3 regions of the Dorea acetigenes genome follow, and region 3 is predicted to be linked to each of the others. Evidence: predicted binding sites of a transcription regulator. Region 3 holds the regulator's gene; each other region holds the start of a gene.
The links. Region 3 encodes Rex, which represses fermentation and respiration genes when NADH is low (regulators of the CRP and FNR family bind a similar motif). Its sites were predicted from a motif close to ATTGTTAANTANTTAACAAT; they were not measured.
Positions count from the first base shown of each region.

Region 1: a site for Rex is predicted at 2,772-2,791, ahead of rsxC (electron transport complex subunit RsxC). Genes of this name have one in related genera too.
Region 2: a site for Rex is predicted at 6,040-6,059, ahead of OCV99_RS04660 (aminoglycoside phosphotransferase family protein). Genes of this name have one in related genera too.

Region 1 is NZ_JAOQJU010000002.1:13,326-21,049, forward strand. Features, by position in the region: gene OCV99_RS02400 (YcxB family protein) at 1-94, shown strand, start outside; gene cmk ((d)CMP kinase) at 106-762, shown strand; gene ispH (4-hydroxy-3-methylbut-2-enyl diphosphate reductase) at 771-1,625, shown strand; gene rpsA (30S ribosomal protein S1) at 1,606-2,700, shown strand; gene rsxC (electron transport complex subunit RsxC) at 2,813-4,132, shown strand; gene OCV99_RS02425 (RnfABCDGE type electron transport complex subunit D) at 4,161-5,114, shown strand; gene OCV99_RS02430 (RnfABCDGE type electron transport complex subunit G) at 5,114-5,698, shown strand; gene rsxE (electron transport complex subunit RsxE) at 5,711-6,433, shown strand; gene OCV99_RS02440 (electron transport complex protein RnfA) at 6,446-7,036, shown strand; gene OCV99_RS02445 (RnfABCDGE type electron transport complex subunit B) at 7,050-7,724, shown strand, end outside.
Region 2 is NZ_JAOQJU010000003.1:45,021-52,744, forward strand. Features, by position in the region: gene OCV99_RS04625 (amino acid ABC transporter ATP-binding protein) at 1-102, opposite strand, end outside; gene OCV99_RS04630 (amino acid ABC transporter permease) at 92-784, opposite strand; gene OCV99_RS04635 (basic amino acid ABC transporter substrate-binding protein) at 808-1,560, opposite strand; gene OCV99_RS04640 (undecaprenyl-diphosphate phosphatase) at 1,714-2,535, opposite strand; gene OCV99_RS04645 (HAD family hydrolase) at 2,537-3,394, opposite strand; gene OCV99_RS04650 (hypothetical protein) at 3,375-3,965, opposite strand; gene OCV99_RS04655 (3D domain-containing protein) at 4,083-5,084, shown strand; gene OCV99_RS04660 (aminoglycoside phosphotransferase family protein) at 5,160-5,915, opposite strand; gene pepV (dipeptidase PepV) at 6,322-7,716, opposite strand.
Region 3 is NZ_JAOQJU010000002.1:144,484-152,207, forward strand. Features, by position in the region: gene OCV99_RS03105 (NAD(P)H-hydrate dehydratase) at 1-298, opposite strand, end outside; gene OCV99_RS03110 (redox-sensing transcriptional repressor Rex) at 401-1,051, opposite strand; gene abc-f (ribosomal protection-like ABC-F family protein) at 1,198-3,117, shown strand; gene OCV99_RS03120 (S-layer homology domain-containing protein) at 3,172-3,879, opposite strand; gene OCV99_RS03125 (NADP-dependent isocitrate dehydrogenase) at 3,912-5,108, opposite strand; gene OCV99_RS03130 (GntR family transcriptional regulator) at 5,138-5,791, opposite strand; gene OCV99_RS03135 (beta/alpha barrel domain-containing protein) at 5,795-7,195, opposite strand; gene ilvA (threonine ammonia-lyase) at 7,362-7,724, opposite strand, start outside.

The DNA of each region.
Region 1 (7,724 bases), 130 kb from region 3:
GCTGACAGATGGGGATATAGATGGATTCCGTACATTCCTTCTTCAGAAATGTACGGGTGTTAAGAAAGGAATCGAGGAAATTAAAACAAAATAAGGAGAATATAAATGGGATATAGTATTGCAATTGACGGACCGGCCGGCGCCGGGAAAAGTACAGTGGCAAAGCTGGTAGCGAAGGAAAAGGGATTTGCCTATGTGGACACGGGAGCCATGTACAGAGGGCTTGCAGTGCATTTCTTACAGGAAGGGATTCTGCCGGAAGAGACCGATAAGATTGCAGCTTCCTGTAAAGATGCAGAAGTAAACATTGCTTATGAAGGAGGCGTTCAGCAGATTTATCTGAATGGCAGAAATATTACGGCAAAGCTTCGGGAAGAAGCCGTTGGAAATATGGCTTCTGTAAGCTCTGCGATTCCTCAGGTCAGGGCGAAGCTCCTGGAGGTTCAGAGGACGCTGGCGAGAGAAAAAGATGTTGTAATGGATGGACGGGATATTGGTACGAATGTACTTCCGAATGCAGATGTGAAGGTATATTTGACGGCAAGTATAGATACCAGGGCGAAGCGCAGATATGATGAGCTTACAGAAAAAGGAATTCCCTGTGTATATGAAGAAATTGCTGCAGATATTGCTGAGAGGGATAAGAGGGATATGGAGCGGGAGATTGCGCCACTAAGACAGGCGACAGATGCAGTGTTGGTCGATAGTTCTGATATGACAATTTCTCAGGTTGTACAGGCAATTCTGGAACTTTGCAGATAGGAGGAACCATGGAAATAATACTTGCAAAGACGGCGGGTTTTTGCTTTGGAGTAAAACGCGCGGTAGAGACGGTATATAAGCAGCTTGCAGAAAATAAAGAAGGAAAAATCTATACTTACGGGCCGATCATCCACAATGAAGAAGTGATTAAAGACATGGAGTCTAAGGGCATTATCGTGCTGCGTACAGAAGAAGAACTAAAACAAATAAAAGACGGAACTGTAATCATCCGGTCCCACGGAGTTCCCAGGCATATCTGTGATTACCTGGAAGAAAAACAGATTTCTTATGTAGATGCTACCTGTCCGTTTGTGAAGAAAATCCATAAAATTGTCATGGAAGAAAGTGCGAAGGGATCTTATATTGTTATCGTTGGGAATGGCAGCCATCCGGAGGTAGAAGGAATCAAAGGCTGGGCCGGTTCCTCTGCTACTGTAATCTCAGATGCCGAAGATGCGGAGAAATTTTCTGCTCCGCCGGGCAAAAGAGTCTGCGTTGTGGCACAGACGACATATAATTACAATAAATTCAAAGAACTGGTTGAAATTATCTCGGAAAAGGGGTATGATATAATTGTTTTAAATACGATTTGCAGTGCGACAAAAGAACGCCAGGAAGAGGCGGCAGACATTGCAAAGAGAGTGGACGCTATGATTGTGATAGGAGACAAACACAGCTCAAATACTCAGAAGTTATTTGAAATATGCAATCATGCATGTAACAATACGTACTATATACAGACACTTGACGATTTTGATATGAATCAATTAAGGTCCGTGGAAACAGTAGGTATTACAGCAGGGGCATCCACGCCCAATAATATAATTGAGGAGGTTCAAAATAATGTCAGAATTAACTTTTGAACAAATGTTGGAAGATTCACTTAAGACTATAAGGAATGGAGAAGTAGTAGATGGCACTGTAATTGATGTAAAGCCTGATGAGATTATCCTGAATATCGGATACAAAGCGGACGGTATCATTACAAGAGGCGAGTATACAAGCGAGCCGAATGCAGATTTAACTACACTTGTGTCCGTTGGTGACACAATGACAGTGAAAGTCCTGAAAGTCAACGATGGTGAAGGTCAGGTGTTGCTTACTTATAAGAGACTTGCAGCTGAGAAGGGCAACGAAAGACTGAGAGAAGCTTTTGAGAATAAGGAAGTTTTGAAAGCGCCTGTGGCACAGATCCTCGGCGGCGGTCTGAGTGTTGTCGTAGATGAAGCCAGAGTATTCATACCGGCAAGTCTTGTGTCAGACACATACGAAAAGGATTTGAGCAAATATCAGGGACAGGAGATTGAATTTGTAATCAGCGAGTTTAATCCGAGAAGAAACCGTGTGATCGGAGACAGAAGACAGCTTCTTGTTGCTGAGAGAGCAGAAAAGCAGAAAGAATTATTTGAAAGACTGAAAGTTGGAGATACCGTAGAAGGTACTGTTAAGAATGTGACGGATTTTGGCGCGTTTATTGACCTGGGCGGTGTTGACGGACTTTTACATATTTCAGAGATGTCATGGGGAAGAGTTGAAAATCCGAAGAAGATTTTCCATGTGGGTGATGAAGTAAAAGTTCTGGTAAAAGATATTAATGATACAAAAGTTGCACTGAGCCTGAAGTTCCCGGAGACGAATCCGTGGGCGCATGCAGATGAAGATTATGCAGTAGGAACTGTAATTACAGGAAAAGTTGCAAGAATGACAGATTTTGGTGCATTTGTTGAATTGGCACCGGGTGTAGACGCATTGCTCCACGTATCTCAGATTTCCCGCGCACATGTAGAGAAGCCTTCCGACGTACTGAGCGTTGGACAGGAGATTACGGCAAAGATTGTGGATCTGAATGAAGAAGAGAAAAAGATCAGCCTTAGTATGAAGGCTCTTGAGCTTGAGAGCGAGCAGGCTGCCGCAGAAGAAGCCGAAGAGGCGGAATAGGATTGCGCGCAATCAGACATAGGTTATTATGATAGAGGCTATTATATAGTCTCTATCTTTATGTGCGGACGAATGTTAAAAAAACAACAAAATAGAAAGGAAGGAAAAAGGGATGGCATTGTTAACATTTAAGGGTGGAATTCACCCGGACGATGGCAAACGTCTGGCGAAAGATAAGGCGATTGTCGAAGTAAAGCCAAAGGGTAATTTGATTTATCCGCTTTCCCAACACATCGGCGCACCTGCGAGTCCGATTGTTGCAGTTGGCGACCATGTAAAGAAGGGCCAGAAAATTGCCGAAGCCGGAGGTTTTGTATCAGCTCCGATATATGCATCCGTGTCAGGGACGGTGAAAGCGATTGAACCTCATTTTAGTCCGACAGGGGCAAAAGTGAATTGTATTGTCGTTGAAAACGACGGGATGTATGAAGAGGCGGAGTATGGTTCTGTGAAACCGCTGGAAGAAATGACAAAAGAGGAAATCCTGAATGCTATTGGAGAAGCAGGGATTGTCGGAATGGGCGGAGCCGGATTCCCCACCAGAGTAAAGTTGTCTCCGAAGGAGCCGGACAAAATTGATTTTGTTATTGCAAATTGCGCGGAGTGTGAACCCTACATAACCGCCGATTACAGAAGGATGCTGGAGGATCCGGAGCTTCTTGTAGGCGGCATGAAAGTAATACTTTCTTTGTTTGATAATGCGAAAGGCATTTTCGGGGTAGAAGACAACAAACCGGATTGTATTGAAAAGTTAAGAGAGCTGACCCAAAATGAACCGCGTATGGAGGTGATGGCGCTTAAGACCAAATATCCTCAGGGAGCAGAGCGTCAGTTAATTTACGCCGTTACCGGAAGGGCGATCAATTCGACAATGCTGCCTGCTGACGCAGGATGCGTGGTGGATAACGTGGAGACTATCATTAACATTTACCAGGCAGTTACGAAGGGGATCCCTTCGATGGAGCGTGTTGTGACGGTCAGCGGCGATGCAGTAAATGAACCCGGTAACTTTAAGGTGCTGTTTGGAACGAACCAGATGGAGCTTATTGAAGCAGCGGGAGGGTTTAAGAATGAACCGGAGAAAGTGATTTCGGGCGGCCCGATGATGGGCTTTGCAATGTTTACCCTGGATACGCCAGTGACAAAAACATCTTCATCTATTCTTTGCTTTTCTAAAGATGAAGTAGCAAAACTGGAACCTACTGCCTGTATCAATTGCGGGCGCTGTGTGGATGCCTGTCCAAGCCGGATCATCCCATCAAGACTGGCAGACTATGCGGAACATCACGATGAGGCTGCGTTTGTGAAACAGAATGGTCTGGAATGTGTGGAGTGTGGATCCTGCAGCTACGTATGCCCGGCTAAACGTCCATTGAAACAGGCAATTGGCTCTATGAGGAAGATTGCACTTGCGAACCGCAAGAAGAAATAAATCAGATGAGAGGAAGAGGTGAACTAACGTGGAGAATCTATTAAATATTTCATCTTCACCACATATACGTTCCAAAGTGACTTCCGGTAAAATCATGCTTTATGTGTTGATTGCACTTTTGCCGGCATCTGCTTTCGGTGTGTATAATTTTGGTCTGCCTGCACTGGGGATGCTTATTACGACGACAGTTTCCGCTGTGCTGACAGAATATATTTATGAGAAGTTAATGCATAAAAAAATTACGATTAATGATTTCAGTGCTGCAGTTACCGGACTTTTGCTCGGACTTAATATGCCGGCCAGCGCCCCACTCTGGATGGGTGCTTTGGGAAGTGTATTTGGCATCCTGGTTGTAAAGCAGCTGTTCGGCGGACTGGGACAAAATTTCATGAATCCGGCTTTGGCAGCAAGATGTTTCCTGTTGATTTCATTTACGGGACAGATGACAAGTTTTGCTTATGATGGCGTAACCGGGCCGACGCCGCTTGCCTACATTAAAGAAGGTTCTATGTCAGAGATTAATTCCATGGATATGCTGCTTGGGACGATTCCCGGAACCATAGGAGAAACTTCCGTGATTGCGATTATAATCGGCGCAATTTTCCTGATTTTGATGGGAGTAATTGATCTTCGTATCCCGAGCACTTATATCGTGACATTTGTAATATTTATTGGTATTTTCGGACAGTTTTCCAATGCAGAGGTTGGTCTTTTTGATCCCGGTTATATTACCGCACACCTTTGCGGCGGCGGTCTGATGCTTGGCGCATGGTTTATGGCGACTGATTATGTTACATCACCGATTACGAAAAAGGGACAGTATCTATATGGTATTCTTCTTGGAGTGCTGACAGGGCTGTTCCGGCTTTTTGGCGGTTCTGCAGAAGGTGTCTCTTATGCAATTATTATTAGTAACCTTTTTGTTCCATTAATTGAGAAGATTACTCTTCCCAAACCATTTGGAAAAGGAGGAGAAAAATAGTGAATAAAATTATTAAAAATGCACTTATTTTAACGATTATTACCCTGGTTGCCGGTCTTGGTCTTGGTTTTGTATACGAGATTACGAAAGATCCAATCGCGCAGGCACAGGATTCAGCGAAAAAAGAAGCGTGGCAGCAAGTATTTCCGGAAGCATCTATTGACGACTTTGAAGCGGTAGATGTGGATACAGAAGCCGCCGAAGAAGCTGTTGAAAGTTTGGGCATTAATGCTGTGATTGACGAGGTATGTGTGGTTAATGGCGGAGATGACGGATACGTTATTACTGCAACGGATAAGGAAGGATATGGCGGAGATATCCAGATTACGGTGGGGATTACCAGTGACGGAACCGTTAATGGTATTTCCATTCTGTCCATCAGCGAGACGGCGGGCCTTGGAATGCGGGCGACTGAACCTGAATTCCAGGCGCAATATGAAGGAAAACAAACAGATAAATTTGTAGTATCCAAGGACGGCGGAGACGGAGAACCGATTGATGCTCTTAGTGGCGCTACCATCACTTCCAGAGCAGTAACCGGAGCAGTAAACGCGGCGCTTGCATACTATCAGAATGCTTTTTAGGAGGTAGAGAAAATGAATAATTGTACTGAGAGAGTATATAATGGTTTAGTCAAAGAAAATCCTACCTTCGTATTGATGTTAGGTATGTGTCCAACCCTTGCGGTAACAACATCCGCAATAAACGGTGTAGGCATGGGGCTTTCCACTACGGTTGTACTTGTACTGTCAAATATGTTGATTTCCATGCTCCGTAAGGTGATTCCCGATTCTGTCAGGATGCCTGCTTTTATCGTAGTAGTGGCTTCCTTTGTAACGATTGTGCAGTTTTTGCTGGAAGGATTTGTCCCAAGTCTTTATGATGCGCTTGGCCTTTATATCCCGCTTATTGTTGTAAACTGTATTATTCTTGGTCGTGCGGAAAGTTATGCGTCCAAAAATCCGGTTCTTCCATCTATCTTCGATGGAATCGGTATGGGACTTGGATTTACAGTTGGACTTACGTCAATTGGTATTGTCCGCGAGCTGATTGGCTCCGGCAAGATATTTGGCATGCAGATTCTTCCGCTTGCAGATGCAGCTACAGGGAAAGCAGGCTATACGCCGATTACGATCTTTATCCTTGCTCCCGGCGCTTTCATGGTTCTTGCGGGACTGACAGCGCTTCAGAATAAAGTAAAAAATAATGCGGCTAAGAAGGGCAGGAAAGCAGCAGAGACAGCTTCTTGCGGTGAAGGCGGATGCGCATCTTGCGGCGGATGCGGCGGAAAAGTTTTTCCGACGGGAAATGAAGAGTAGGAGGGTACATAGATGAAGGAATTACTTATTATTGCAATTGGTTCAGCTCTTGTTAATAACGTCGTACTCAGTCAGTTCCTTGGAATCTGTCCGTTCCTTGGTGTTTCTAAAAAGGTAGAGACAGCGGCAGGTATGGGCGGCGCCGTAGTATTCGTTATTACGATTGCATCTTTTGTAACAGGTGTTATTTACAAATTTATTCTGGCCAATCCCGCAATCCTGGGAGGAAAGCTGGTCTATCTGCAGACCATAGTTTTCATCCTCGTTATTGCCTGTCTGGTTCAGTTTGTTGAAATGTTTTTGAAGAAGGCTATGCCCTCCCTTTATCAGGCGCTCGGCGTGTATCTGCCTTTGATTACAACAAACTGTGCGGTTCTCGGTGTAGCGCTTACCAATGTCCAGAAAGAATATTCTATTCTGGCAGGCGTTGTAAATGGCATTGGTACGTCTGTAGGATTCTTGATTGCAATCGTACTAATGGCAGGTATCCGTGAAAAAATTGAATACAATGATATTTCCGAGTCTTTCCGGGGAACACCGATTGTACTGATTACAGCGAGCCTTATGGCTATTGCGTTCTTTGGATTCTCAGGATTAATTTAAGGAGGGACGTACTATGAGTATAACAGGAATTATTCTTGCTGCTGTGGTTGTAGGCGGAACCGGGTTATTCATTGGTCTGTTCCTTGGATTTGCAGGCAAGAAATTTGCAGTAGAGACAGATGAAAGAGAAGAAGCGATCCTGGGAGTTCTTCCGGGAAATAACTGTGGAGGATGTGGATATGCAGGCTGCTCCGGTCTGGCTGCCGCTATCGTAAAGGGCGAGGCGGAAATCGGCGGATGTCCGGTAGGAGGAGCCCCGGTTGCAGCGAAGATTGGCGAGATCATGGGACAAGAAGCAGGAGCACAGGTACGCCAGGTCGCATTTGTAAAATGTGCAGGAACCTGCGAGAAAGCAAAAACGCGTTATGAATATCAGGGACTTCATGATTGTGTTATGGTAAATTTGATGCAGAACGGAGGCCCTAAGTCCTGCAGTTATGGATGCCTTGGAGAAGGATCCTGCGTGCAGGCATGTCCTTTCGATGCAATCCATATTGTAGACGGTATTGCAGTTGTGGACAAAGAAGCATGTAAAGCTTGTGGAAAATGTGTTGCCGTATGCCCGAAGCATTTGATTGAACTGGTTCCATATGAACAGAAGCATCTGGTACAGTGCAGTTCCAGGGATAAGGGAAAAGAAGTGATTGCCGCATGTTCTGTGGGATGTATCGGATGTAAGATGTGTGAG
Region 2 (7,724 bases), on a different contig from region 3:
TCCTTTATGGATTTCTTCTGACACGCCGTCCAACGCATGAAGTTCACCAAAAATCTTATGTACCTCTTCTACCTTAATTAATGTCTCTCCATTAGTGGTCACTATTTCTCAGCCTCCTTTCCAGCATATTTACAAGCTTCGTAAATATCATTACCATTACAAGATAAATCAGTGCAACGGCAATCAAAGGCATGAATGCATCATAGGTGCGGCTTCTGATGATATCGCCGCCCTTGGTTAAATCCTGAAGAGCAATATAGCCGGAAACAGACGTCTCTTTTAAAAGTACAATAAACTCATTACCCAGCGCCGGCAGTACATTCTTAAATGCCTGCGGCATAACAATATATACCATCGTCTGCACATAGTTGAATCCAAGGCTTCTTCCCGCCTCAAACTGCCCATTATCAACAGACATAATACCAGACCGGAAAATCTCTGCCACATAGGCTCCCGAATTCAGGCCAAAAGCCATAACTGCCACAATAACCTTACTGATATCGGAGCTTCCAAAAATAACAAAGTAGATAATCAGCAGCTGGACAACCACCGGAGTTCCTCTTATTACCGTCAGATAAATCCTGCAGATAAAATCCAGAATCTTAAGCTTTCCGGTCTTGTCGCAGGTAGAACGGATGACCGCCACCAAGAATCCAAGCGCAATACCAATCAGCACTGCAAAAAACGTCACTTGCAGCGTAACGCCAAGACCATCCCAGATATATCTCCATCTGTCATCTGCAATAAAATTCGTATAAAACTTATCCTGTAATGTCTGTAACATACTCTACATCCTTACTTTCCTAATTATTCTTCATCTGCAGAAATGTATTTTGCAACAATCTCATCTAACTTTCCGGATTCCTTCAGGCTGGCAAGCGCATCGTTAATCTTATCCAGAAGTTCTGTATTATCCTTTGCCACTGCAATTGCATAATCCTCTTCTGTAAATGCCTCATCCAAAATCTTAAGGCCTTCCGCATCCTTCACAAATTCCTTTGCCGGTTCCCCGTCAATAACTACCGCATCAATCTTATCCTGGGTAAGCGCCTGAACCGCCTCAAAGCCTTTGTTGTAGCGCTCTACTGTAGCATCCTCAATATCATCTGCATAAATATCACCGGTAGTACCAAGCTGTACGCCGACGGTCTTTCCAACCAGATCGTCCGGTCCTGCAATCGTACTGTCCTCTTTTACGATAATTACCTGTGTTGCATGCGCATAGGTATCTGTAAAGTTTACATTCTCCTCACGGTCCGGAGTTACCGTCATACCTGCGGCTCCCATATCTGCCTTTCCGCTGGTAATTGCCGGAATAATAGAATCAAATGCCATATCTTCAATCTTCAGCTCCATGCCAAGTTCCTCTGCAATTGCCGCCGCAATCTCTGCGTCAATTCCTACAACCTCGTCGCCTTCATAATACTCATAAGGTGGGAACTCTGCATTCGTTGCCATTACCAGTGTTTCTTTTTCCGAATCTTCCTTTGAGCCGCATGCAGCCAGAGATAATGCACACACAGCCGCCAATACCAGACTTACTACCTTTTTCATTTTCATAATTTTCCCTCCATCCATTCATCTTCTTAATAACAAAGCGTATTTTTATTTATAAAAATACAAGCTCTTTTCACATTTTACCATGTTTTCCCCAAAAAACAAGAGGCGTCTTACATGTTTATGCAAAACGCCTCTTTCACAATCTCTTCCCGTCTATAATGCATTAATGGCTGCTACAATTAAAATCAATGCTCCAAGACCGATCCGGTAATAGCCGAACACTTTAAAGTCATGTTTCTTTATATATCCCATCAGGAACTTAATTGCAATAATGGATACTACAAAGGAAACTGCACATCCCAGCATCAGGAAGCCGAATTCTGCCCCGGTAAAATGAAAACCGAAGTTTACCAGCTTTAAAAAGCTTGCCCCGAACATCACCGGAATTGCCAGGAAGAAAGTGAACTCCGCCGCCGTCTCGCGAGACACACCAATAATCAATGCTCCCACAATCGTAGCGCCTGACCGTGAAGTTCCCGGGATTAACGCAAGCATCTGGAAAATTCCAATCATAAGCAGCATCTGAACTGTGAGCTGTGATATCTTGGTCACCTTCGGGGTTACGCCTTTGTTGCGGTTTTCAATCACGATAAACAAGATACCGTATACTATCAGCATAATTGCAACCGGCACTGGTTTATAGAAAATCGCATCCAGATAATCATTAAAAATCAGTCCCACCACTGCTGCCGGGATAGACGCAATCAATACCTTAATCCACATCTGCCAGGTAAGCATCTTCTGCTTCTTTGATTTTCGCGGCGAAAACGGATTCAGCTTATGGAAATACAGAACCACCACCGCCATAATAGCGCCAAGCTGAATTACCACATTGAACATCTCCATAAATTCATCACTCATCCCCGGCTGAAGCAGATCACCCACCAGAATCAGATGTCCCGTACTGCTGACCGGAAGCCACTCTGTAATCCCTTCCACGATTCCAAGGACTATAACCTTAATCACATCTAACATACTATCCATTCCTCCTGTCTTCCTGTTTTAATACATATTCCATAATGGCCTTCGCCACTCCGTCTTCATCATTTGACGCCGTCACATATCTCGCCGCCGCCTTTACTGCATCCAGTCCATTTGCCATAGCAATCCCGACTCCCACGGCCTCCATCATAGCAATATCGTTTTCTCCATCTCCGAATGCCATAATCTCTTCCTGCCGGATTCCAAGCATCCCTCCCAGCCTTACAAGGGCATCTCCTTTATTCACTCCTTTTACATTTACCTCTATATTATGTCCCAGCGAGCTAACCGCCTCGATTCCTTCTACTTCAGACACCACCTCTTTCAGAACGATATCCTTCTCCTCCGGTGTTTTAAACACCGCCTGGATTTTATCCGATGGCCGCCCGGTCTCTTCTAATTTCTTTCGGATATCCTTCACCGATCTTCTGGTTGACATCACATACTCCGCCATCGGACGCTGTGGGAAAAATTCCTCGATCCGCCAAAGCTTATCCTCCTGCGCATAGCCTACGCCGTCATAATATACCTCCACAATCGCATCATACTTCAGGAAAATGTCCAGCAATTTCTCTGCCGTCTCGTAAGGCACCAGTTTTTCGTATAAGCCCCTATTCTCCTCCAAATCAAGAACCCTGGCTCCATTTGCAGTTAAAGCATACCGGATTCCGGGAAAATTCCTGATTTCCTCCGGCAGTCCGCAGAGCGGTCTTCCTGTGGCCGGCAGCAGGACAATCCCCCGCTGCGCCGCTTCCCTCAATATCTCTTTTGTATATTCAGACAGTTCTTTTCCGCTGGTCAGCAACGTACCGTCCAAATCAAATCCTATCATCTTAATATCCGGATTTCCCATAAAGCAGAAGTTCCTTTCCATCTTTCGTATAGATAAACACATCCCGGCTTATCTTATCACGGCTTCTTGCAAATGCTTCTTCCCCAAAAGCACGCATCTTCTCTACCAGCGTCTCATCCTTCGCCGGGACAAACAGCACCATATCCTTAGACGGCGCCATGATTGCAATATCATCACCCAGCTTTTCGGCACAGACATTCCAGATATGCTTAAAACAAAGCGAACTGGCCTCATGTATCCCATCTGCCACAATACCAAATCCACCGTACCAGGTATGGGATATCACAAATTCCACATCTCTTACCAGGTTTTCACAGGCAATGTGATATATTTGTTCCATATCACTCTCCGGCGGAAGCATATTGTCTTTTAAGATTTCATATGTGCCGCCTTCCCGCCGTATGACAAATACTATCATTAAATCTCCGACAAAAGAAATCAAAGGCGTATCCTTGTCTGAGATATATTTCCCATTCAATGCCTGATGGTCGACAAGCGACTCTTTTATCCAGGGATAGATATCTTCACGAATATTCTTCCATCTGTAATGCTCTTCTTCATACTTTTTCATAGGGCTTCCTTTCTTATCTTAAACTAATTTCACTTTTATCATATCAAAGTTTGCCAAATAAAGCAATTTGTTGTATAATAAAACGGCACTCGCTAGGAAATGAAAGGATATGTATATATGTTGAGTACAAAAATTAAGCGCATGCTGCAAACAGGCATCATCGTAACCTGTGTAGCAGCCATGGGGTGTACATGCACTCTGGTATACGCAGAACCTTCAACAGGAGAGTTAGAAAAAAAGACCTCCGAACTACAGGGTGAGTTAAATAATCTGAATAATGAGTTGAGTTCTCTGAGCGCAGAGATGGATTCCATTTCAGCCGAGATGGAAGAAGCCGCTGCCACACTTCAGGAATCTCAGCAAAAGATGGATGAAGCACAGAAAAAAGGGGAAGAACAATATGAAGCCATGAAGCTTCGGATTAAGTATATGTACGAATCCGGCAATCACTCCTTCATTGAACTATTATGTTCAGCAGATAATATGGCTGATTTTTTAAATAAGAGTGATTTCATCCAGGACATCAGTGAATATGACAGAAACATGCTTCTGGAACTTCTGGACACGCAGGAAGAGATTAAAAAGGATGGCGACGCCGTTGCAAGGCAGCACGAAGAACTGCTTGCGCTGCAGGAAGAATTGCATAACAAGCGAACTGCTTTGGAGAACCAGATTGCCTCTACATCCGGTCAGCTTGAACAGTATCAGGCACAGCTTGAGAGAGCACGGGCTGCAGAACAGCTTGTTTCCGGTCAACACTTCACCGAGGCAGAGACGCTGGCCGAGCAGATTAACAATCAAACGAATCCACCGGGAAGCGTCGGTTCCGGGCAGAGCCTTGGCGTATTCCGTATTACACACTACTGTCCCTGCTATTACTGCAGCGGCGGCTGGGGAAGCGGCACAGCTACCGGAACAGCGGCAACACCGGGACGTACCATTGCAGTAGATCCGAGTGTCATTCCTTACGGAAGCGTAGTTGTAATCAATGGACATGCTTACGTTGCGGAAGACTGCGGCGGAGCGATCAAAGGCAACCGAATCGATATTTACGTCTCTGACCATACAACGGCTCTATCTTCCGGTACTTATTATGCAGAAGTATATTTAGCAAATTAATTATGCGCAGTGCACATAGTAAAAAACCGGCGGCAAGCAAAAACTGCTTGTCTCCGGTTTTCTTTTTATTTTTTCTTATTGATAATCCATTACATCAATCCACTTCATAAGGAAATCTTTTTCTAATTCATTGTCTTTGTCTAACTGAGAAGCTGCTACAATCGGAAGCCACTGCTGTACGTACTGCTTTGCCGTATCACTCTTTTTGCAGAACATATCCATATACATATCAGCCAGCCCCTGGTCTTTCAATGCAAAAAGAAGATACGTCATTGCCGCATCTGCACTGGCATTGCCCTGCGTTGCGTGCGCCCAATCAACAACCGTCATTTTTCCGTTCTTTCCTACAATAACATTACTTGGGTTAAAATCACCGTGGCATACCTTTGTGTGCTTCGGCATACTCTCTAACCGGGTTCTTAATTCATATCTCTGGGTTGCATCCAACTCCTTCAGACCGTCAATCTGACGTGCCAGCTTATCTTTCAGCTTGTTCAGCATAGGAGCCTTTTTCCCATGGATTTTAAGCTGAAGATCCACAAAATCTGACATATATTTTTCTGCATTGGCATGATCTACCTGCATCATTTCCTCTAAAGTCTTGCCCTCCTTGTACTCAATCACAATTGACCATTTGCCATCAATCTGTGTTACTTCTTTTAATTTCGGAATATCAAGACCTGCCTCTTCTATTCTAACCGTATTCAGAGCCTCGTTGAATACCGCTGACTTCGGATGATCTTTTTCAAATACCTTCACGATACTGTCATCACATTTGTAAACTTCTTTGTAAGGACGCTTTACAATTAATTTTCCCTGATCTAATGTCATATTTTTTACCTCCTGCAACGCTTATTTTTTTAACCGTCTTTTGATATGCTTATTATACACCATGCAGGAGCATTTGAAAAGAGTTAATTGATATTTTTTTAACTTATTTTTTCGTTCACTTTTTATTGTTAATATTTTAACAATGCATTCTCCATAGCTGTCCGCTTGGCTCGTTGCCCGCGGGAATAAATCTTCCTCCCTTTTCTACTGCTTTTCTGATGATAATTCATGTTTTAATTTTGTTCATTATCGGGTCATTTCTTCGATCTGAAGTTCCGAAAATGAGATGCCTTACGGCTTAGATCCCTGCGGGCAGGAAGAAACCTGCCCGTCGATATGTAGACATAATATCACATTATAATACTCGTGCAAACACTTTTTTGTCATTGACATAAAAGCAATCCTTTTACTTTACCAACTGGTACAAGGCTTGCGCATAGATTTTTGCCGTTTTCATAAGGCTTTCTATATCTATATACTCATTTGCTTCATGTGCCAGCTCTGGTTCTCCCGGAAATACAGGGCCAAATGAAACGAAATTTTCCACATCACGGCAATACGTTCCTCCCCCAATTACAATTGGCTCTTCCCGCTGCCCGGTCATTTCATTGTATATTGTAAGAAGTGTCTGTACAAGCTCCGCCTCCTTAGGTACATAAAGAGATGGTCTTTTCTGCCAGTATTCTGCCTCAAATCCATATTTTCTACAGTTTAGTTCAATCGTTTTCCAAACCATATCCAAATCTATATGGACCGGACAGCGCACATCTATTTTTGCCTCGCATTGTCCGTCTTTCAGGTTCAATATACCAAGATTCATGCTCAGTTTTCCTGACAACTGATCCTCGCAGGCAATTCCCATATTTTTTCCTTCCCATCCGTCCGCAAACAATGCCTGCAGTGCTTCAAAATAGCGGCGTTCTTCTTCCGTAAGCGGCAGCTGACACAAAAAATCAACCATCGGAAGAATTGCATTGTCGCCCAGCCACGGTTGCATCGCATGTGCACTTACACCGCGGAACGAAAGAACCAGTCTTCCCTCTTCATATACCGGATTTTCTTTTTCCCTACAGCTCAGGAATTTCTCCCGCACACTGTCCAGTATTTCCTCTGTTCCTTTCAACCATACTTTCGCGCTGTTGGGAACTGCATTCACCACTGTGCCTGCTTCTATCCTTTCTACATGAAGCATGTTTCCTTCCGTTTCTTTCCATTCCTCCTGAATCTTAAAACGCAGGATTCCTTTCTCTGCATGAATAACCGAAAAAGACCCATCCGGTGAAAAACCCAGATCCGGCTGCTTTTCTCTCGTCAGATAATATTTTATACAGCGGTGGCCTGTCTCTTCATCGCATCCGATAATATGACACACGTGATTCCTGATCGGAAGCCCGCTCTCCTTCACCGCCTTCATGGCATAAAGCGCTGCAACCATAGGCCCTTTGTCATCCACTGCGCCTCTTCCATAAAGCTTTCCATCTTCCACCCACGGTTCAAATGGGGGGCGGCTCCACCCGTTGCCGGGTGGAACCACATCAATATGTGAAAGAATTCCTATTTCTTTTCCTGCATCCCCGAATCGGACTGACGCTGCATAACCGTCGTAGTCTCTGACTTCAAACCCCAGATTCTGCGACAAATCCATCACCTTGTCCAAGGCGGTTCTGATTTCCCGTCCAAAAGGCGCGCCTTCCTCTGCAGATTCCATATGAATCACACTGGGAACCTTTATAAGATTCTGTATTTCTTTTAATATATCCTCTTTATACTGTTCAATCAACGTATTCAATATAGCTTCCATATATTATA
Region 3 (7,724 bases):
GAAATAACTGCATCTGCCTCCTGGTTTCCTCCGTACAGCTAACTTCCTTTCCGATAAAGACAAGCTCCACATCCAACTTCTTCTCCTTCAGCATCCGTGCAATGGCGAATCCGTCTCCGCCGTTATTTCCCGATCCGCATATCACGCATATTTTCGACAAGTCAATGCCTTCCGCCTCCATAATCTGTACACAACTTTCCGCCGCTCTTTCCATAAGTTCCAGCGATGGAATTCCCAACACATCAATGGTGTATCTGTCCGCCGCCTTCATCTGCCCTGCATCTGGAAAATATATCATTCTTCCACCTTCTTCGACTATTTTATGACAATGTCCGTTATACAAAACAACGTGTAAAAAAAGCCCGTTATACAGGCCTTCCATACACGCCGCAATGTCTTTTTACTTACTTTCTTTATGTTCTTCATGATACCGGCTGATATTATAAGACAGCCGCATCAGACTTTCTGATAAATGCACATTTTCAACAATCACATTTTCAGGAAGATTCAAATCAATGTGAGCAAAATTCCAAATTGCCCGAACACCATTATTCACCAGGTTATTCGCCACTTCAACTGCCTTTGTCTTGGGAATCGTCAGCACACCGATCTCTATATCATTCTCTCTGACAAACTGTTCCAATTCATCCATCATCCGAACCGGAACACCGCGGATTGATACATCTGCCAAAGTCGGATTAACATCAAAAATCCCCTTCAGAATGAAGCCTCGTTTCTCAAAATCTGCATAATTCGCTAACGCCTGTCCAAGATTACCTGCCCCGATAATAATAATATTATGATGCTGCTCCAACCCGAGTATCTTACCAATCTCCGTATACAAATATTTCACATTATATCCATATCCCTGCTGGCCAAATCCGCCAAAGTTATTCAGATCCTGTCTGATCTGAGATGCCGTAACTTTCATTCTCTTGCTCAAATCATTGGAGGAAATACGCTCCACTCCATTTTCCAACAGTTCTCCAAGATAACGATAATATCTGGGGAGTCTTCGTATCACTGCCTGAGAGATCTCTCTTTCTTCCACTAGTCTCACCTTCCCGATTACATTCTAGAGATATTATATAGAATTGTTTAATTAATGTCAAACTTTTGATAAAAATCTTTCTACTTTAGTTGTAATTTCTTTTGTTTTTTGTATAATGAAGTGGAAGAATTTACGGAGGTTATACTATGATTTTAGCTTGCCATGACATTAAAAAAGCATTTGGAGAAGAAGTTATTGTCGAACATGGCTCTTTTCATATAGAAGAACACGAAAAAGCCGCCCTGGTAGGATTAAATGGTGCAGGGAAATCCACAATCCTCAAAATGATTGTGGGGGAACTTTCCCTGGACGCCGGGACTGTTACCCTTGCCAAGGGCAAAACTCTGGGATATCTCTCCCAGCATCAGGAAGTCACAAACGGACATACCATATACGAAGAAGTAAAGACTGCAAAAGCAAATATTATTAAAATGGAAAAACAAATCCGAAGCATTGAGTTGGAATTGAAAACTCTGGCCGGTCAGGAACTGGAAAACCGCCTTGCCGCCTACCACCGTCTGACAGACCGCTTTGAACGTGAAAACGGATATGCATACGAAAGTGAGATTACAGGTGTTTTAAAAGGACTTGGCTTTCACGAATCAGAATTTAATAAATCCGTCGATACACTTTCCGGAGGTCAGAAAACACGGGTAGCGCTGGGAAAGCTGCTTCTCACAAAACCCGATGTTCTGCTTCTGGATGAACCCACCAACCACCTGGACTTAAACTCTATTGCATGGCTGGAAAATTATTTGCTTAACTATCCAGGAGCAGTTTTGATTGTATCTCATGACCGTTATTTTCTGAACAGAGTCGTCACAAAAGTTATTGAAATCGAGTCTGGAAGGCTTATGACATTCCTCGGCAACTATACTGCTTACGCCGAAAAAAAAGAACAGATCCGGAATGCAAAATTAAAAGAATATTTAAACCAACAGCAGGAAATCAAACACCAGGAAGCTGTCATCGAAAAATTACGTTCCTTCAACCGGGAAAAATCCATTAAACGAGCAGAAAGCCGGGAAAAAATGCTGAATAAAATAACGCCTGTGGAAAAACCTGCCGAAATTCACAGTGAGATTCATCTGACTTTAGAGCCCTCCTGCACCAGCGGAAACGATGTTCTGACTGTAGAACATTTAAGCAAAGCATTTTCCTCGCAAACCCTGTTTTCCGACATAAACTTTGACATCAAACGCGGCGAACATGTTGCGATTATCGGCGATAACGGAACAGGTAAAACAACGCTTCTTAAGATTTTAAACGAAGTCCTTCCCGCGGATACAGGAACCTTTACGCTGGGAACCAATGTCAAGATAGGATATTACGATCAGGAACATCATGTACTTCACATGGAGAAGACTATTTTTGAAGAAATATCAGATGCCTATCCCACTCTCACCAATACCAGAATCCGCAACATTCTGGCCGCCTTTTTATTCACCGGCGACGATGTATTCAAACAGATCTCTGATTTAAGCGGCGGAGAGCGTGGACGTGTCTCTCTGGCAAAACTAATGCTGTCAGAAGCAAATTTCCTGATTCTGGACGAGCCGACCAACCATCTGGATATTACCTCCAAAGAAATTCTGGAAAAAGCGTTGAACAATTATACCGGAACAGTACTCTTTGTATCCCATGACAGGTATTTTATTAATCAAACAGCTACCAGAATCTTGGAACTTATAAATCATAAGTTTGTAAATTATATCGGAAATTACGATTATTATTTAGAAAAGAAAGAAACCCTGACCGCTGCTTACGCCGGTGTTCCTAATGCAGAGATTTCCATTTCTGCAAAAGAAACGGTATCCGATTCTAAACTCAGCTGGCAGGAGCAGAAAGAAGCGCAGGCTAAAGAACGAAAGCGCTTAAACGATTTGAAAAAAACAGAAAACCATATCAGCGAACTGGAAGAACGGGATGCTGAGATTGACGAGCTTATGACCCGGGAAGAAATTTATACCAATTCTGTAAAATGCCAGGAGCTTTCAAAAGAAAAATCCCAAATTGCTCTGGAACTGGAAACACTCTATGAACGCTGGGAATCTTTGGCTGAATAATTAAGAAGAAACAGGGAGCAAAAACACGTACTTTCGCTCCCTGTTTCCTTTTATTTACTCACCATAACTTAAGAAGAATCTTGTCAAAATAACTGCCGTTTCCGCACGGCTGGTACTTCCTTGCGGGTCAAGCCTCGTACCGCTATCCTTTCCCGTAATGATCCCTCTGGCAACTGCCCATGACATTGCATCCTGTGCAAAAGAACTTACACTTTCTCCATCAACAAAATTACCGAAATCCGATCTTGCACTTACATCCAGCTCTGCTGTAATCGCAAGACGGTACATCATTGTAGCCATCTGTTCCCTGGTAATGTAGTCGCTCGGTCCAAAATATCCGGTATCTGAATAACCTGTAATTATATTAAGTCCATATGCTGCAAGAACAGCCCGGGTATACCATGTCCCATCCGGTACATCCGGAAAAATCTCATCATACGGAATATCCGGTTCGCCGACGGTTCTCCAGATAATCATTGCAAACTGAGCGCGCGCCAGTGGCTCATATGGGGCAAAATGCTCAGTGTCTTTTCCCATCATCAGCCCGGTTTCATACATAACATAGGCTTCCAGCGCAAACCATTCATTTTCATCTACATCGACATACGGAAAATCATAGAGTGATTCTTCCTCACTAAGCTCAATAACTTCTCCGCCTACCGCATTTACTGCTTCTTCCGTCATTTCTGCTGCGGAAACCGGCAGTACCATCATGCTGCATACCAATACAAGAGCCACAGCCCTCACTATTTTCTTTTTCACAATAATCCCCCTTTAAGTATGAAATTATATCATTACAACCTCTCTGCAATTGCTTTGATAAACGCTTCACTGTTAAGCACTGTCGGATTCTCAATCGTTGTAATCAGCGCCAGATCTTTTGTCATTTTACCATCTTCAATTGTTTCAATTGTTGCTTTCTCAAGCTTATCAGCAAATGCCATCAGTTCTTCATTGCCATCCAGCTCTCCACGTTTTCTAAGCGCTCCTGTCCATGCAAAAATGGTTGCCACTGAGTTAGTTGATGTCTCTTCCCCCTTCAGATGCTTGTAATAATGACGCTGTACGGTTCCGTGCGCCGCCTCATACTCATAATATCCGTCCGGCGATACCAGAACAGAGGTCATCATTGCCAGTGAACCGAAAGCAGAGGATACCATATCACTCATCACGTCTCCGTCGTAATTCTTACATGCCCAGATATAACCGCCCTCGGACTTCATAACGCGGGCAACTGCATCATCAATCAAAGTATAAAAATAAGTAATTCCGGCATGCTCAAACTTCTCTTTATATTCTGCATCAAAGATTTCCTGGAAAATATCTTTGAATGTATGGTCATATTTTTTAGAAATTGTATCTTTCGTTGCAAACCAAAGATCCTGTTTGGTATCCAGGGCATAATTAAAGCAGCTTCTTGCAAAGCTTTCAATAGAACGGTTGATATTATGCATTCCCTGCACAATCCCGACTCCATCAAAATTATGTACCAGCTCTCTTGTCTCTGAGCCATCCTCAGCAGTATAAACCAGCTCCACCTTTCCTGCTCCCGGAATTTTCATTTCCGATCCCTTATATACATCACCATAGGCATGTCTTGCAATAGTGATAGGCTTCTTCCAATTTTTTACGCACGGTTCAATTCCCTTTACCACAATCGGGGCGCGGAACACAGTTCCATCAAGAATCGCACGGATCGTGCCATTCGGACTCTTCCACATCTCCTTCAGGTCATATTCTGTCATACGTGCGGCATTTGGTGTGATTGTCGCGCATTTTACCGCCACCTTATACTTTTTCGTTGCATTGGCAGAATCTACCGTCACCTGATCATCCGTTGCATTCCTGTTCTCCAGACCCAAATCATAATACTCTGTATTCAACTCAATAAATGGCTCCAGAAGATTTTCTTTAATCATCTTCCAAAGGATTCTTGTCATCTCGTCTCCATCCATCTCTACGATTGGTGTCGTCATTTTAATTTTTGCCATCGCTTACACTCCTTTTTGTTTTATTTACACTACTCTTCTATATGAAGATTTTCCATAACCCTCATAATATGTTCATTCGCAAGCCGCTCTGCCAGATCTGCATCTTTGCTTTTTATCGCCTCCAAAATGTCTCTGTGTTCTGCTATAGATTTTTCGGCGCGGCTCTCTGCACCAACAGACATGGTTCTTGCCACCTGCACATATTTATGGAAATCGGATAATACATGTTCCAGTATACGGCTATTTGATGCTATATACAAGACTTTATGAAATTTTCCGTCAAGTTCTGATACTTGTTTGGCCTTCCCGCTACTTGCTTTTTTTAAATGAAATTCTGAAAGCAAAATAATTTCTTCCAATTCACTGATTTGATTTTCCGTAATATTCATGGTTGCCCACCGTGCGCAGAGCCCCTCCAGCATAGACCGGATTTTATATATATCGTGCACGTCCTTCGGTGTAATCCCTGTTACATAAGCTCCTTTATTGGGAATGATTGCTACAAGACCTTCCAGCTCCAGCTGCCGCAAAGCTTCTCTTACCGGGGTTCTGCTTACCCCCATCTCCTCGCCAATCGTAATTTCACGGAGTTCATCATGCTCTTTATAGACACCGGATAAAATATCTTCCCTTAACTTACGGAATACTTTTCCTCTGAGCGATTGATCCTGATACTCTTCCATAACTTATTTCTCCCCGGTTAACTCTATTCCAAGCTGACGGCAGGCATCATCAATAACGGCAAGCAGTTCATCATCTGTCAATACAGTAACACGCCCTTCTTCATATTCCTTGTCTACCCATGCCTTTACCATCGTTACCAGCTCTGTGTTTTTATCAACCTGCTTTCCTTCCGGCAACCGGAAATAAGTATTAATCCAATGCGCAATCCCGGCAAGTCCGGATGTATTGGATACTGCCACCAGTGGCGGCCGCTTCAAGAATTTATCCGTATCAAACACATTATATATCTCTTCATTTTTCAAAAGCCCGTCCGCATGGATCCCAGCTCTTGTCACATTAAAATTTCTCCCCACAAAAGGCGTTCTCGACGGAACACGGTAGCCAATTTCTTTCTCATAGTATTCTGCCAGATCTGTAATAACTGTGGTATCCATACCATCCAGCGTCCCTCTGAGCTGTGCATATTCAAACACCATAGCCTCCAGAGGAGTATTCCCCGTCCTCTCGCCAATTCCAAACAGGGAGCAATTTACACCACACGCCCCATAAAGCCACGCTGTCGTAGAATTGCTGACTGCTTTATAGAAATCATTGTGTCCGTGAAATTCAATCAGCTCGCTTGGAACTCCTGCATGGACACGGAGTCCGTAAATAATTCCCGGTATGGAACGCGGAATTACAGCCCCCGGATAATTGACTCCATATCCCATAGTATCGCAGACACGAATCTTAACCGGAATCTTATATTCCTCCATTAATTTCATAAGCTCCAAACAAAACGGAATTACAAAGCCATAAATATCTGATCTCGTAATGTCTTCCAGATGGCATCTCGGGCTGATTCCCTTCTCCAGACATTCTCTTATAACAGACAGATAATGATTCATACATTCCCGTCTTGTCATTTTTAATTTATAAAAAATATGATAATCAGAACAGCTTACCAGAATTCCGGTCTCTTTCATTCCAATATCTTTTACCAGCTCAAAGTCCTTCTTACTCGCACGGATCCAGCTTGTCACTTCCGGAAACTCGTATCCTCTTTCCAGGCATTTATATACAGCATCCCTGTCTTTCTTGCTGTATAAGAAAAATTCACTCTGACGTATCTTACCGTTTGGTCCTCCAAGCTTGTGAAAATAATCATATAGGGTTACAATCTGCTCTGTGCTGTATGGCGCACGGGATTGCTGGCCATCACGGAAAGTCGTATCCGTAATCCATATTTCATCCGGCATACTGTGGGGAACAATACGGTCATTAAATGCAATTTTCGGAATTTCATCATAATGGAACAGATTGCGGAACACATTCGGGGTATCCACATCTACAAGCGGATACATGTGTTCCTCTAACTGTAATAGATTTGTGTGCTTATCGAAATACACTTTTCTGTTTTCCATCTCTATCTCTCCCATCTTTAAATAACAAGGCATTTATTTCCTCTTTTTAACTTGTATAATTGTATACAATTATACACACTCTGTCAAGATAAAATATTAACAATCAAAAAAAGGATTGCCGCTTCATAACTGCAATCCTCCTTTTTCGCATTTGTTCCAAAAAACTTTAGTATAACTTTGCTCCTATTTCTCTTGGACGAAATCCTTCATCTTCCAAAGCCTGCATAATTTCCTGTTTATGCTCTGTTCCAAAAGCCTCCATCGTAATTCTCAGCTCCACTGCCGCATTTCGGTTTGTGCTGACAAACTGGTTATGCTCCAGTTTAATTACATTTCCCTGCGCATTGGCAATTGTCGCAGCAACACGAACCAGCTCACCCGGTTTATCCGGAAGCAGTACAGACACAGAAAAAATACGGTCTCTCTGAATCAATCCATGCTGTACAATGGAAGACATGGTAATGACATCCATATTTCCGCCGCTTAAAATGGCCACCGCCTTCTTTCCTGTCAGCTCTAATTGCTTCAA